DNA from 2 places in the Halomonas sp. BL6 genome. Region 1 is predicted to be linked to the other one. Evidence: predicted binding sites of a transcription regulator. Region 1 holds the regulator's gene; the other holds the start of a gene.

Region 1 (7,372 bases):
GTCCGCGATCTCATGCACGACGGCACGCGGCTGCCTCAGGTTGCATTGGGTAGCCCGCTACGCGATGCGCTTTTAGAGATCACACGCCAAGGGCTTGGGTTCACCTGCGTCATCGATAGCGAAGGCCGTTTGGCAGGTGTATATACCGACGGTGACCTGAGACGCACATTGGACCAATTTCATGACTTGCGCGATGTGCGAGTCGACGACGTCATGACGCGCCCAGGCAAACGCATCGGTCCTGACGTGCTAGCAGCCGAAGCGGTACGTATTATGGAAGATAGCCGGATAACCGCGCTGGCCGTCGTCGACGAGCAACAGCGTCCCATCGGCGCGCTACATATGCATGACTTACTGGCCAGCGGTGTGATTTAACTGCGTGATAACGCTTTTTGCCATGGATGTTAAGGAGGCTATATGGCCCTACCCGATGCACTACTCGACCGGCTCCGCCGCGTAAAACTACTTGCACTAGACGTAGATGGCGTTTTGACGGACGGCCGACTCTACTTTCAAGCCGACGGCATCGAGATCAAAGCGTTTCACACTCAGGATGGGCATGGCTTGAAACTGCTCAAACGCGTTGGCATTCATGTGGCGCTCATCACCGGCCGCGATTCGCCGATGGTCAGCCAGCGCGCTGCGGCACTAGGTATCAGCCATGTGCATCAAGGCTGCGAAGACAAACTCACGACCCTGAGAGCCCTCTGCCAGCGGCTGGATATTACGCTCGAACAAGTCGCTTACTGCGGGGACGACCTGCCAGACTTGGCACCCATCAAGCGCGCAGGCGTTGGCATCACGGTCCCCAATGCACCCGATTATATGCATACCCACGCCGATTGGATCACCGAACGGTTGGGCGGGCACGGCGCGGTGCGTGAAATTTGCGATACGCTGCTCACCTCCCAAGGGCATTGGGATGCCGTACTCGACACCTATCTTCACAGGCACTCATGATGGGCGTAAAGCTCAGAAAACGAGTTTGGGTAACGGCACTGGTCGTCGTCCTGGGCATGCTTTTGGTTTGGCTCGACCCGCGCAGCGCCCAAGAGCGAGATATCGACGAGCAAGCGCGCGCTCAGGAGCCAGGTCATGTATTAGAGAATGCCGAAATCACCCTATTTGGGGAATCGGGGGCGATTCAGCAGTCGCTGGTCACTCCCCGGCTAGTGCATACACCTCAAACGGCCATGACAGATGTCGTGTCGCCACGTGCTACGCTGTTCGATAGCGAACAGCGGGAGTGGTTGGCGACCGCGGATACCGGCACCCTGAATACCGATACTCAGGCCTTGACGCTGCGCGGGTCTGCCCGGCTGCTCGCGCCTGAAGAGGGTTGGCAGCTCGATACACAGCAACTCAACTACGATGGCGTGACCCGCCACGCCTGGAGCACTACGCCCGTGCTGTTGCAGCAGCCCCCTCAGCGTATGGAAGCTTCCCGCATGGACGTTTGGCTGGATGACAGCCAGGTCCGCCTGACCAACAACGTGCGCGGCGTGCATCCGCCGGCCACTCGTACCCCCTAGGAGTCGCGATGAATGCCTCTCTCCGCACCACCCTCTTTGCTTTAACGCTACCGCTGGCGACGGCTGCCATGGCGCAAAGCCAAGCACCCATCGAAGTAGAAGCCGACCGCCTGGACCTCGACCAGCGCGCGGGCACCGCAGTTTACTCAGGTAACGTGGATATTCGTCAAGGCGAAATGCAATTGCGCGGCGAACGCGTAGAGATTCAGCGCAATGATGCAGGGGAACTTTCTCAAGCCATTGCCACGGGTGAGCGTGCCTACTTGCGCAATCGTCTCGACGACCAGGAGACCCCCATGGAAGGTTGGGCGCGGCGCATCATCTATCACGTCGCCGAACGCCGCGTGGAGCTGATCGACCAAGCCGAACTGACCCAGCAAGGCGACCGCTTTCAAGGGGGCCGCCTAGAGTACTTCATCGACCAGGAAGTGGTGCAAGCTCGCTCCGACGTGAACGGTAGCGACAACCAGCGCATTCGCATGACCCTTCAGCCGGAACAATAGGGAGCGCCCACGTGGCAGCATCAACGTCTGCAGATTCCGCACCTGTCAAAACGCTCTACGCCCACCACCTAGCGAAGAGCTACAAACGCCGCCGCGTCGTCAAGGACATCAACCTGGAAATCGCCCAGGGCAGTGTCGTTGGACTGTTGGGCCCCAATGGAGCCGGTAAAACCACCTCGTTTTACATGATCGTCGGACTGGTCAAATCCGATGCGGGCAATGTGGGTATCGACGATCTGGATTTGACCCACGCGCCCATGCACGAACGCGCCATGGCAGGCATTGGGTATCTTCCCCAAGAGGCCTCGATTTTTCGCAAGCTCTCGGTAGCCGATAACATCATGGCCATCCTCGAGACGCGCAAAACGCTCGATCGCAGCGCCAGAGAAGCTCGCCTGGAGTCACTGCTCGAAGATTTTCATATCACCCATATTCGTGACAACCTAGGCATGAGCCTCTCAGGAGGCGAGCGCCGTCGAGTAGAGATCGCGCGGTCGCTGGCCACCGAGCCCGCGTTCATTCTACTCGACGAACCCTTTGCCGGGGTCGACCCTATTTCGGTCGGCGAAATCAAAACCATTATCCGCGCACTCAAAAAACGCCACATCGGCGTCTTGATCACCGACCACAACGTGCGTGAAACCCTGGATATTTGCGATATCGCCTACATCGTTGGCGATGGCCACATCATCGCCAGTGGAAACGCCCAGGAGATTCTCAATAACCAAAAGGTCCGCGACGTCTATCTGGGCGCTGATTTCCGGCTCTAAACCGAGGCCTGACCAAACTTTTCTTTTAGTGGCATGCTTATTGCACTTGCACGTAGCCATAACTCGCTCTAGGGTGGAGCTTTCTGATTAACGAGTGGTTCTCAGATGGTCATGAAAGCTTCTCTCCAATTGCGTATCGGCACACAGCTGACCATGACACCCCAGCTGCAACAGGCCATTGCCTTGCTGCAGCTCTCTACGCTGGACCTCCGTCAAGAAATTCAGCAAGCGCTTGACGCCAACCCTATGCTCGAGCAAGAGGACGAGTTTGGAGAGCAGGCAGTCAGCGAGCCGCAAGAGGCCGAGTGGTCTGACAGCATTCCCAACGAACTCTCCGTCGACAGCGACTGGTCGGACACCTATCAAGACATGGGCAGTCTGAGCGGTGGTAGCGAAGGACCCGACTTCGAGCGTCAAGCCGCTGGCCAAAGCCTTCATGGCCATTTGCTGTGGCAACTGGCCATGACCGATGTCAGCTCACGGGAATATGCAATTGCGGAGAGCCTGATCGATGCGCTGGACGCCAATGGTTATCTTACCCAGCCGCTCAACGACATTCGTGAAGGGCTCAAAGCACAAGGTCATGACGGCTTGAGCCAACGGGAAGTGGAAAATACCCTACTGCGCTTGCAGCAGTTCGAGCCGACCGGCGTATTCGCTCGCGACCTGCGAGAATGTCTGATGCTTCAACTTGCTGCGTTGCCGGAAGACACCCCGCTATTGATGCCAGCCAAACGGCTGGTACGACAGTTTTTGGAGGCGCTAGGCAAAGACGATATGCGCCTCCTCAAGCGCCGTTTGAGCCTGGACGATGAGCAGCTGGATGACGTCATTCGATTAATTCGCAGCCTCGATCCCCGACCCGGCAGCGCCTACGGCGTGACCGACGATAGCTACATCACTCCCGATCTGGTCGTGCGCCATGACAACGAAGGCTGGCATTTAGAGCTCAACCCGGACGCTCTTCCACGGCTACGCATCCAACCCGACTACGCCAGCTTGATCAAACGCGCCGACAAGAGCCAGGACAACCAGTTCTTGAAAGAGCACCTTCAAGAAGCGCGCTGGCTGATCAAAAGCCTCTCTAGCCGCAATGACACCTTGCTGCGCGTGGGGCGTGAAATCATCGCTCGCCAAATTGGCTTTCTAGAGCACGGCGAAGAGGCCATGAAGCCGCTGATCTTGGCCGACATCGCCGAAGCCGTAGAGATGCATGAGTCGACCATCTCACGCGTGACGACACAGAAGTTCATTCATACACCGCGTGGCGTGTTCGAGTTGAAATACTTTTTCTCCAGTCAAGTCAGTGGCCAAGACGGCGGCGACAGCCACTCGAGCACGGCCATTCGCGCACGTATCAAAAAGCTCATTCAAGAGGAGCCCTCAGGCAAACCGCTCTCCGATAGTCGCTTGGTGACGCTTCTCGAAGAGGGCGGAATAAGCGTGGCACGACGTACCGTCGCGAAATATCGCGAGTCGATGGGCATTCCCTCTTCGAGCGAGCGCCGCCGTTTACGCTAGTTAAACGTTTGGTCGTGACAAACTCACCGCAAGGGCTTTGCAATAGCGTAAAAAGGGTTACAATCGAAGTACAGCCCGATGGATAAGGAGCACGTCAATGCAAGTAAACATCACTGGTCATCACGTTGAACTGACTGACGCCTTGCGTGACTACGTTAACGAAAAGCTGGAACGCGTCGAACGACACTACGACAATATCACCACGGTACAAGTGACCTTATCTGTCGAAAAGGAGCGCCAGCAGGCAGCGTGCACGCTACATGCCGCCGGTGCTGACCTTCATGCCGAGGCACTCGATAACGATATGTATGCCGCCATCGATGCCCTTGCGGACAAAATCGATCGTCAACTCGTCAAACACAAGGAAAAAGCACAAGCTCGCGCTCAAGGCGCAGGCGTGCGTTAACTCAATGACGTTGGAAACCATTCTCCCCCCGGAGCGCGTGCTTTATGACGTACCCGGGGGCAGCAAAAAGCGGGTGCTGGAGTTTTTCAGCACCTTCATCGCCCAAAACACGCCCAGCCTCGACAGCCAAGAAGTGTTCAGTCGTTTGATTGGGCGCGAGCGTCTTGGCAGCACGGGGATTGGCAACGGTGTTGCCATTCCCCACGCAAGAAGCCCGCACTGCAGTGCCCCCATTGCTGGCTTTTTGAAACTGGCGGAACCCGTCGATTTCGATGCCATCGATGGGGACCCGGTCGATCTCGTGTTCGTTTTGCTGGTGCCTGAAGAAGCCGATGACACGCACCTTGCTTTGCTCGGACAAGTCGCGACGATCATGAACGACGCCGATACTCGCCAACAGCTGCGCAAAGCAGGCAGTCAAAAAGAACTGTTGACGCTGATAACGGCCAAGATACGCGAACAAGCTGCGTAACAGATCTACTCCTTCAATTTGTCTTTACTTCTTACGCTCAAACGCCAAGAGAGACGCTATGCAACTGGTGATCATTAGCGGCCGTTCAGGTTCCGGTAAGTCTATCGCCTTACAAGCGCTGGAAGATCTTGGCTATTACGCGATCGATAACTTGCCTGCCATGCTGTTGGGCTCGCTTATCGACGAGTTGCGCGCCCAGGGTGAGCGCACCCGGATTGCCGTCAGTATCGACGCACGCAACTTACCTACTGCGCTGGAGCGTCTGCCAGCGCTACTTGAAGAATTGCGCCACCGGGAAATTCGTTTTCAGGTGATCTACCTGACAACCGATGCGCGTATTTTGCTGGAGCGTTACTCGGCCACCCGCCGTCGTCATCCCCTCACCCGTGATAGCGACATGACGCTGGAAGAAGCGATCAACAAAGAAGAAGAAACGCTGAATGACATTCGCGACCTCGCCGATTTATTGATCGATACGTCTCGACTCTCCGTACACGATCTGCGACGCCGCATTACCGACCAAGTAGCTCATCAGCGCCAGCATCAACTGACGCTCACCTTCGAGTCCTTTGGCTACAAACGCGGCGTTCCGCTGGATGCCGACCTCGTGTTCGACGTACGCTGCTTGCCCAATCCTTATTGGGACCCTACTCTGCGCCAATATACCGGTCGCGACGCCAACATCATCGACTTCTTGAGCGGCTACCCCGTGGTAGAGGCCATGGCAAGCGATATTGAAACGTGGCTGGAGAAGTGGCTACCGGCCTATCAAAATAGCCATCGCAGCTATATGACCGTGGCCATTGGCTGCACGGGCGGCCAACACCGGTCCGTTTATATGATCGAGCAGCTTGCACAGCGGCTCGTCAAACAAACAGGGGAAGTGCAGTTGAGGCATCGCGAGCTAGGGCTGCAGTACACGCTCAGCGAAACGCCGACAACCCAACATACGGCGGCGACGCCCAGTACTCCCTGAGCCCTCCCTAAAACCCCACTCGGCAAAAAGGAACCAGAGTGCCCGAAAGAACGTTGACCCTTACCAATCAGCGCGGCCTTCACGCCCGCGCAGCCACCAAACTGGTTCAGTGTGGCCAGCAGTTCTCTGCCCAGATTCATGTGTACAAGAAGCAGCAAAAAGCGGATGCTGCCAATATCATGTCACTGCTCATGCTCGCCGCGCCCTGCGGGACCGAGCTCACCGTCATTGCAGAAGGGGAAGACGCCGAACGAGCGCTCGATGCTATCGAGGCGCTATTCGACGCTCGGTTTGAAGAAGATCAGTAATCGATGCAGCGTACGCTTAGCTGCCCGCCACGGTCATCGCATCCACCAGCCAGCTCCCCGTGTGAATGCTGCCCCGTGTATCCGTGTCATCCCCTACGCCGCTCAGCCCGGCAAACATCTTGTTCAGGTTACTGGCGATCGTGAACTCCTCGATTGGGTACTGAACTTCACCGTTTTCAATCCAAAAGCCTGCCGCTCCCCGCGAGTAATCACCGGTCACACCGTTCACCCCCTGCCCCATGAGCTCGGTGACCCAAATACCTTGCCCCATCTGACTCAACAGCTCGGCTCGTGGCGTTAACGGAGCCAGCAGGCGTAAATTGCGCGCGCCACCTGCATTTCCAGTCGAGTGCATACCTAAACGCCGTGCGCTATAAGCAGAAAGCATGTAGCTGGCAACCTGCCCCCGATCGATGAATCGATTATTACGGGTTTGCACCCCCTCGGCATCGAACGGCGAGCTCGCCGTCGCCCCCACTTCCATGGGTCGCTCTTCCAAGCCAAACCACTCGGGGAAAAGCGGCGTTCCCAGACGGTCACACAGAAAAGAGGCTTCTCGGTATAGCGCACCGCCTGCCAAGGCGCTCATTAGATGACCGATCAGGCCGCTGGCTAGCGTAGGGTCGAACAGCACCGGAAAGGTACCGGTCGGTGGCCGACGCGCACCCAGTCGGCGAAGCGTGCGAGTTGCCGCTTCTCGACCGACCTCTTCCGGGCTGCGTAAATGGTGTGGATTACGTGCGGCGGTGTAATCATAGTCGCGCTGCATACCCTGATCGTCCTGGGCGATCAGCATGCATGAGAGCGAGTGATTGCTGCCTTTTTGAGTGCCCAAAAATCCGTGGCTGTTGGCATAAACACGGACACCCTCGCCGCTGGAGAGT
Region 2 (7,372 bases), on a different contig from region 1:
TCACCGTGGGGGCATCCAGCTGCTCTACCAGGGCCCTGGCGGCGTCTGGCGCTGACACACAACCACCCCCTAACAGCACCAGAGGCTGCTGCGCCGCCTTGAGTAGCCGAGCCGCCTCGGCCAGCCCTTCCGGGTCGGGAGCCGCGCGGTATAGCGTGGGCGCTTGCCAGCTAGTCGGCACGCTGACAGGCGCATTAAACAGATCGATAGGGATTTCGATATGTACCGGGCCTGGGCGAGCACCACTGAACACGGCAAAGGCGCGGGCCAGTACTTCCGGCAGCGTGCTGGCATCCAGCAGCGTGTGGCTAAACCGCGTCACGCCGCTGATCAGTTGCTGCTGGCTGGGCAGTTCGTGCAGCCGCCCCTGACCTAAACCCAAGGTATCGCGTCGGTTGACGCTGGAGATCACCAGCATAGGAATGGAGTCCGCCAGGGCTTGGCCCATGGCGGTGGCTATATTGGTCATCCCCGGCCCGGTGATGATCAAGCACACCCCCGGCTGACCGCTGGCACGGGCATAGCCATCGGCCATGAAGCCAGCCCCCTGCTCGTGGCGCGGGGTGATGTGCTCTACCTCACTGCCTTCCAGGCCACGGTACAGCTCGACCGTGTGTACACCGGGAATGCCAAACAGTGCCCGCACGCCGTAGGTATCGCGCAGCAGGCGGATCAACAGGTCGGCGCAGGTCATCGTCGTTGACTCGTTCATACATGACCTCTTAGAAGAAAAACGTATGGGCCATGAAGGCAATGATTGGCAGCGTAATGGCCGTACGCAGCAGAAACACCACGGCTAGCTCCCAGAACCTGATGGGAATCTTCGACTTGAGCAGCAGCGCACCAATTTCCGACATATACACCAGCTGCGTCATGGAGAGGCAGGCAATCACGAAGCGGGTCAGCTCGCTATCGATGTTGGTGGCCAGCACGGCAGGCAGGAACATGTCCGCGAATCCTACCAGCGTGGCAGGGGCGGCCGCCTGGGCTTCGGGAAGCCGCAGCAGCTCCAGCACCGGCACCATGGGGTAAGAGAGCCAGGTAAATAGCGGCGTGAACTCGGCCAGAATCAGCGCTACGGTGCCAATCGCAAACACCAGCGGCAACAGCGTCAAGAAGATGTCGATAACGTTGAGCAGCGCCAACCGTGCTAGTTCTTTTGGCCCTGGCGCGCCTGCCGCGCGGCGGGTGGCCTGCAACAGGCTGTAGCGGAACAGGCCCACGTTTTCGGTGCGCTCCTCGCTTAACTGGCAGCCGACCGGCTCGTAGTAGTCATCGGATTTACGCGACAGCGGCGGAATCCGCGAGACAACCACCGCAGCAATTAAGCCCGACACCACGACGGTAAAGTAGAACGGCACGAACAGGTGATTGAGATTGACGAAATTGACTACTAACAGACTAAAAGCGATGGACGCGACAGAGAAGTTCGTTGCAATCACCGAGGCTTCGCGGCCATTGTAATAGCCCTGCTCGTACTGTTGGGCAGTAATCAGCACGCCCACCGTTCCCGACCCCATCCAAGAGGCAGTCGCATCGATAGCGCTTCGCCCAGGCAAGTTGAAAATGATGCGAAACGGTTTGCGTACCATGGTGCCAATGAACTCCATGAAACCGAATTCGACCAGAAATGGCAGCAATACGGCAGCAAAGAAGAAAAAGGTCAACAACACGGGGGCTAAGTCATTGAGCATGACACCGCCGGTAAACGACGCAGTGACGAACTCAGGCCCAAACTGGAAAAAAGTCATGATGACAAAAACGGCACCCAAGACCCGCATGGCTATCCAAATCGCGCCCACATTGAACATATCGTGGAAAGGCCCACTTTTCGCCCAGGCAGGTTGGGTGACTTTAACGTAGAGCGTCACGACGACTGATAGGCACAATACGAACAACGCGATAGCGGGTAAGGCGTCCTCCAGCAGAGATTGCAGCCCATCTGCCATGATCCCCATGCCAATATTGATCGAATCACCTATTTGGAAAGGCACCAAAAACAGCATTACCCCAATGATGGAAGGGATCAGAAACTTCAGTAAATCTCGGCTAGGGATGGGGGCCGTCGATGTCGGTTCTTCCGACTTCGCTTGAGAATGAGACATACGATTCACCTTTTGAGTGTGATTATTGGAGGTGGGCTGGCGGCGTCCGGAAGGGAAGCGAGACTTCCCTTCTCATGTATTGTCATCTGCGCCTTGTTAGGTCAGCGCGTTTTCATGAATCCGTGCGTATTGGGGTTAGGTATTACGTTTAACGCCCGGCAAGACACAGAGCATTTCATACAGCAGCGTGGCCCCCATGAGCGCTGTATTGCCGCTGGGGTCGTAGGGTGGCGACACTTCCACTAGATCGCCACCAACGATATTCAAGCCCGCAGCGCCCCGCACGATTTCCAAGCCTTGGGCAGAGGTCAGCCCGCCCATTTCCACCGTGCCGGTACCGGGGGCGACCGAAGGGTCCAGACCATCGATGTCGAAACTGATGTACACCGGGGTATCGCCCATTTGCTCACGCACTTCGGCCATCAGTGGGGCCAGCGAGCGATGCCAGCACTCTTCGGCGGGCACTACGCGGAAACCCTGCTCCCGGCACCAGTCGAAATCTTCGGGGGCGTAGCCGGTGCCGCGTAGGCCGATCTGCACGACTTTGCCATGAGCCAGCAAGCCTTCTTCCTGGGCACGACGGAACGGCGTGCCGTGCGCAATGGGCTCGCCAAACATGTGCTCATTCACATCCGCGTGGGCATCGATATGAATCAGCCCCACCGGGCCGTGTCTTTTCGCCATAGAACGCAAGATTGGTAGCGTCAGCGTATGCTCGCCGCCCAGCGTCAGCGGAATGCAGCCGTGCTTCAGTACGTCATCGTAAAAAGCGGTGATGATGTCGACACTTTTCGGTAGATGAAAGGTGTTGATGGGCACATCACCGATATCGGCAACCTGAAGGTGCTCGAACGGCGCAGCGCCTGTTGCCATGTTATAAGGACGCAACATGCGCGACTCGTCACGAATCTGGCGGGGTCCTAGGCGCGTACCGGGGCGGTTCGATGTACCGATATCCATGGGAATGCCGATAAACGCTGCATCCAGCCCTTCGGCACTCTCTTGTGTGGGCAGGCGCATCATGGTGGCAGGGCCTGCAAAGCGCGGCATGGTGTTGCCGCCCAGCGGCTGATTGAATTCCGACATCGTTCTCTCCTTGGATTTATTGTGGCTAGCCTGACGGCCTAGCGATTTATCTAGCTCATACACAGGTACTGCACAGACCATGCCAAGTTACCCGCGCTGATAAATAGGTAGGTTTCTTGCTTTATCGATGCAAAAATGAATCGATTAGCCGATGAAACGATGCAAAAATGAATCAACGAGTCATCTTTGCATCACTCTGTTCATCCAACGCTATAAAAGCGGCGGCGGTAGATAAGGAGGGACGCATGAGTGAAATCGACAGGCGCGTACTGCAAACCATTGTGGAAACCGCGAATGACCACTTTTTTATTGTCAGTGGCGACGGTCAAATCTTGGATATAAGCCCAGGTGCCGAGGCGGTGTACGGCGTCTCGCGGGAAGAGCTGCTCTCCAGCAGCGTTCAACAGCTGCAGGCGGCCGGCGTTTTGAAACCTTCCATCACCCTGGAAGTGATGCGCACCCGCCAGCCCGCTCAGCTAATGCAAATCACCGGCACGGGTCGCCGCGTCATCGCAGAAGCCTACCCCGTGTTCGTCAACGGCAAGCTGGAGCGCATTGTCAGCCGCTCACGGGATTTGACCGACCTTCAGCTGCTGCAGGACGAATACGCCCTGCTGCAAAAACGCTTTAGTGAGCACTTGAAACGCAGCCAGGCCGCCCCCGATGCCGAAGAGCAAGCGCTGGATGCTGCGCTGGACCACCTTCAGGTCAGAAGCCATGTGATGCGGGAAATCGCCCTGTTGCTCAAGCGCGTGGCACCATCGGATGCCAATGTACTGATGCTGGGGGAGTCCGGTGTGGGCAAGACAGCCTTTGCCAAGCAGCTACACCGCTGGAGCGCGCGCCATCGAGGCCCTTTCATCGAGGTCAACTGCGCATCAATTCCCGACAACCTGTTTGAGTCGGAGATGTTCGGCTACCAGCCCGGCGCGTTTAGCGGTGCAGCACGGCAAGGCAAAGCGGGGCTGCTGGAACAGGCCGAAGGGGGCACGCTGTTTCTGGATGAAATCGGCGAGCTGCCGTTGTTAATGCAAACCAAGCTGTTGAAAGTCATCCAGGATGGCAGCCTGACGCGCCTTGGGGATACGCGCTCCCGCCGGGTCGATTTTCGCTTGGTGGTCGCGACCAATCAGGATTTGGGCAAGCAGGTGGAAGCGGGGCGTTTCCGCCTCGACCTTTACTACCGCCTCAACGTCATCCCGGTCACCCTGCCACCGCTGCGCGACCGACGTGAGGATATTCCCGACTTGGTGGAAGCATGCTTACAACGGCTAAACCAGCGCTATGGGCGGCAGAAAATTCTCGGTAATCACGTATGGTCGACCCTCATGGGCAGCGACTGGCCGGGTAATGTCAGGGAGCTGGAAAACTGGCTGGAGAGAGCCTGGCTTTCAAGCCCCACCGATCAAATTGAAGTGCCTGCAACGCAGGCCTATACCGAACAGCATACCCACCGCTTGGCGAATGTATCTGCTTCACCTATCGCGGCACCGCTCGCCTCAGGCGAAAGCTTGAAAGAGTACCTAGAGCGGTTAGAGCGGGACGCGCTACGAACGTTGTGTCACACGCTGCCCAGCACCTACGCCATCGCCAAGCGGCTGGGTATCAGCCAGTCCAGCGTCGTACGCCGGTTGCAGCGTTACGGCATTAACATCTCTCGTTGATGCTTAGCCCCATACGTCACACCCCTGCCACACGAGCGTCATTCAACCGCAACACCTCCATCACATGATTGACCTATAAGCCCACGGCCAATCTTGGAGGTGCTATGTCACAACAGCCGCAAATACGCCTTCAAAGCGTCTCCAAGCACTGGGGCGCGACCACGGCAGTCAACGACATTTCCTTCGACATTCAGCCTGGGCAGTTCGTCATCCTGCTGGGGCCGTCAGGCTGTGGAAAATCCACCACGCTGCGCATGATCGCAGGTTTGGAAGAAGCCAGCAGAGGGGAGATTCATATTGGTGAGCGCGATGTGACACGCCTGCCACCTGGCGACCGTGGGCTGAGCATGGTGTTTCAGTCCTATGCGCTATTTCCGCATTTGAGCGTGGCCGACAACATCGTCTTTGGCCTGCGCAGCCGGAAGGTAGCGAAGGCAGAACGGCAGCAGCGCCTGGCCCAGGTGGCCGAGCTGGTGGACCTGACGGATTACCTGCACCGCAAACCGGCCCAGCTTTCCGGCGGCCAGCGTCAGCGGGTGGCGCTGGCGCGAGCGATTATCTCAGAGCACCCCATCTGTTTGATGGATGAGCCGCTGTCCAACCTCGATGCGCGGCTGCGCAGCGATATGCGCAGGGAGATCAAAGCCCTGCAATCACGACTCGATATGACGGTGGTTTACGTCACTCACGATCAGGTGGAGGCCATGAGTATGGGAGACCGTGTGATCTTGATGCAACAGGGACATATCGTGCAGGACGGCACACCCGACGAACTTTATAACCAGCCCGCCAGTGCGTTTGCCGCCAGCTTTATTGGCAGCCCAGCCATGAACCTTTTGCCTCTAGTGCAAGGTGACCAGGGGGCCGTTATCGAGGGCGAACCCTCGACTCCAGTGGCTCCCATGGAGGCCGCCGGGGGGCAGCTGGGCGTGCGCCCTGAAGATATCGAACTGCGCCCAGCATCCGAGGCAGGCATTCCGGCCCAGGTACTCAGTGATGAGTACTTAGGTGCCGACACGATTGCCCATGTCGCCGTCAGCAATCACACCGTGCGCGTTCGCCTTAGCGGTAAGCAAGCGCTCTCGGGTAAGCCCTGCAAACTCTACTGGACGCCAGATAGCGCCCATTTGTTTGATCAACAGGGTCTGCGTCAGCAAGCGTTAGCGCCTCTTGCCTTACCCGCTTCGCATCGAAGCGTACCGCGCCCGCCCGCCGTGGGCTCTTTCCAACACTGACCGCTCTCATCCTGACAACATCACAAACACTTGTGGAGTCTCTCATGCGTTCTCAGTTCTCTTTTGCAATGACAGCCATCGCCGCAGCACTGTTAGGTGCCGGTCACGCCAGCGCTAACAGTGTCGACTTGACGATGTACTACCCTGTTTCCGTAGGTGGCGCACTGACCGAGGTCGTTGACAACTTGGTGGACGAGTTCGAAAGCGAACACCCGGATATCAACGTAGAAGCCATCTACGCAGGCAACTACGACGACACTCGCGTGCGCGCCATGTCTGCCATGGAGGCAGGGGATACGCCTCAGCTCTCGGTGCTGTTCTCCATCGACCTGTACGAGCTGATCGAGCAGAACGCCATCGTGGCCTTTGATGACCTCATCGACACCGAGGAAGAGCAAGCGTGGCTGGATGGCTTCTACCCCGGCCTGATGGAGAACGGTCAGTTGGATGGCAAGACCTACGGCATTCCCTTCCAGCGCTCCACCATCGTGCTGTTCTGGAACAAGGACGCCTTTGCAGCCGCTGGCCTGGACCCGGAAACGCCGCCGGAAAACTGGGAAGAGATGGCCGAGATGGCGGCTGCCGTGCGCGAAGCCTCGAACGGAGAACAATGGGGCGTGATGGTACCGTCCACCGGCTACCCCTACTGGATGTTCCAGGCGTTCGCCTTCCAGAACGGCCATCGCCTGATGAACGACGATGGCACCGAGGTCTATTTTGACGACCCGGCCGCCATCGAAGCTCTCGAATACTGGGTGTCGCTGGCTACCGAGCACGACGCCATGCCCAGCGGCACCATCGAGTGGGGCACCCTGCGCCAGAACTTCCTAGAGCAGTCCACCGCCATGATGTGGCACACGACGGGTAACCTGACCGCCGTGCGCAACGAGGCCAATTTCGAATTTGGCGTCGCCATGCTGCCCATGAAGACCCAGCGCGGCAGCCCCACCGGTGGCGGCAACTTCTACATCTTCGAGGATGCCAGTGAAGAGGAGCAACGCGCGGCGATGACCTTCATCCGCTGGATGACCGCCCCCGAGCGTGCCGCCGCATGGTCGATCGAGACCGGCTACATGGGCGTTAGCCCCGCCGCTTACGAAACCGACGCGCTACAACGCTATGTGGCAGAGTTCCCACCCGCAGCGGTCGCCCGTGACCAGCTGGAACACGGCACGGCGGAGCTTTCCACTTACCAAGGTGGCCGCATTCGCCGCGCCTTGGATAACGCTGTACAAGCGGCGCTGACCGGACAGATGTCGCCAGAAGAAGCACTTAACCAAGC

What was found. The regulator sigma-54, encoded in region 1, starts transcription at its own class of promoters, with help from an activator protein. The targets are predictions, from matches to a motif close to TGGCACNNNNNTTGCTNT.
Region 2: speB (agmatinase) is a predicted target of sigma-54. The motif match lies at 3,259-3,276, and genes of this name have one in related genera.

Annotation. Positions count from the first base shown of each region.
Region 1 covers NZ_VDGL01000004.1:276,156-283,527, reverse strand. The annotation lists gene FHJ80_RS10805 (KpsF/GutQ family sugar-phosphate isomerase) at 1-375, shown strand, start outside; gene FHJ80_RS10800 (HAD family hydrolase) at 418-960, shown strand; gene lptC (LPS export ABC transporter periplasmic protein LptC) at 960-1,532, shown strand; gene lptA (lipopolysaccharide transport periplasmic protein LptA) at 1,541-2,035, shown strand; gene lptB (LPS export ABC transporter ATP-binding protein) at 2,047-2,805, shown strand; gene FHJ80_RS10780 (RNA polymerase factor sigma-54) at 2,911-4,326, shown strand; gene raiA (ribosome hibernation-promoting factor, HPF/YfiA family) at 4,424-4,732, shown strand; gene ptsN (PTS IIA-like nitrogen regulatory protein PtsN) at 4,737-5,204, shown strand; gene rapZ (RNase adapter RapZ) at 5,263-6,180, shown strand; gene FHJ80_RS10760 (HPr family phosphocarrier protein) at 6,219-6,488, shown strand; gene pmbA (metalloprotease PmbA) at 6,505-7,372, opposite strand, start outside.
Region 2 covers NZ_VDGL01000002.1:109,529-116,900, forward strand. The annotation lists gene FHJ80_RS04055 (5-guanidino-2-oxopentanoate decarboxylase) at 1-712, opposite strand, end outside; gene FHJ80_RS04060 (YjiH family protein) at 723-2,105, opposite strand; gene speB (agmatinase) at 2,241-3,191, opposite strand; gene FHJ80_RS04070 (sigma-54-dependent Fis family transcriptional regulator) at 3,437-4,855, shown strand; gene FHJ80_RS04075 (ABC transporter ATP-binding protein) at 4,960-6,090, shown strand; gene FHJ80_RS04080 (ABC transporter substrate-binding protein) at 6,135-7,372, shown strand, end outside.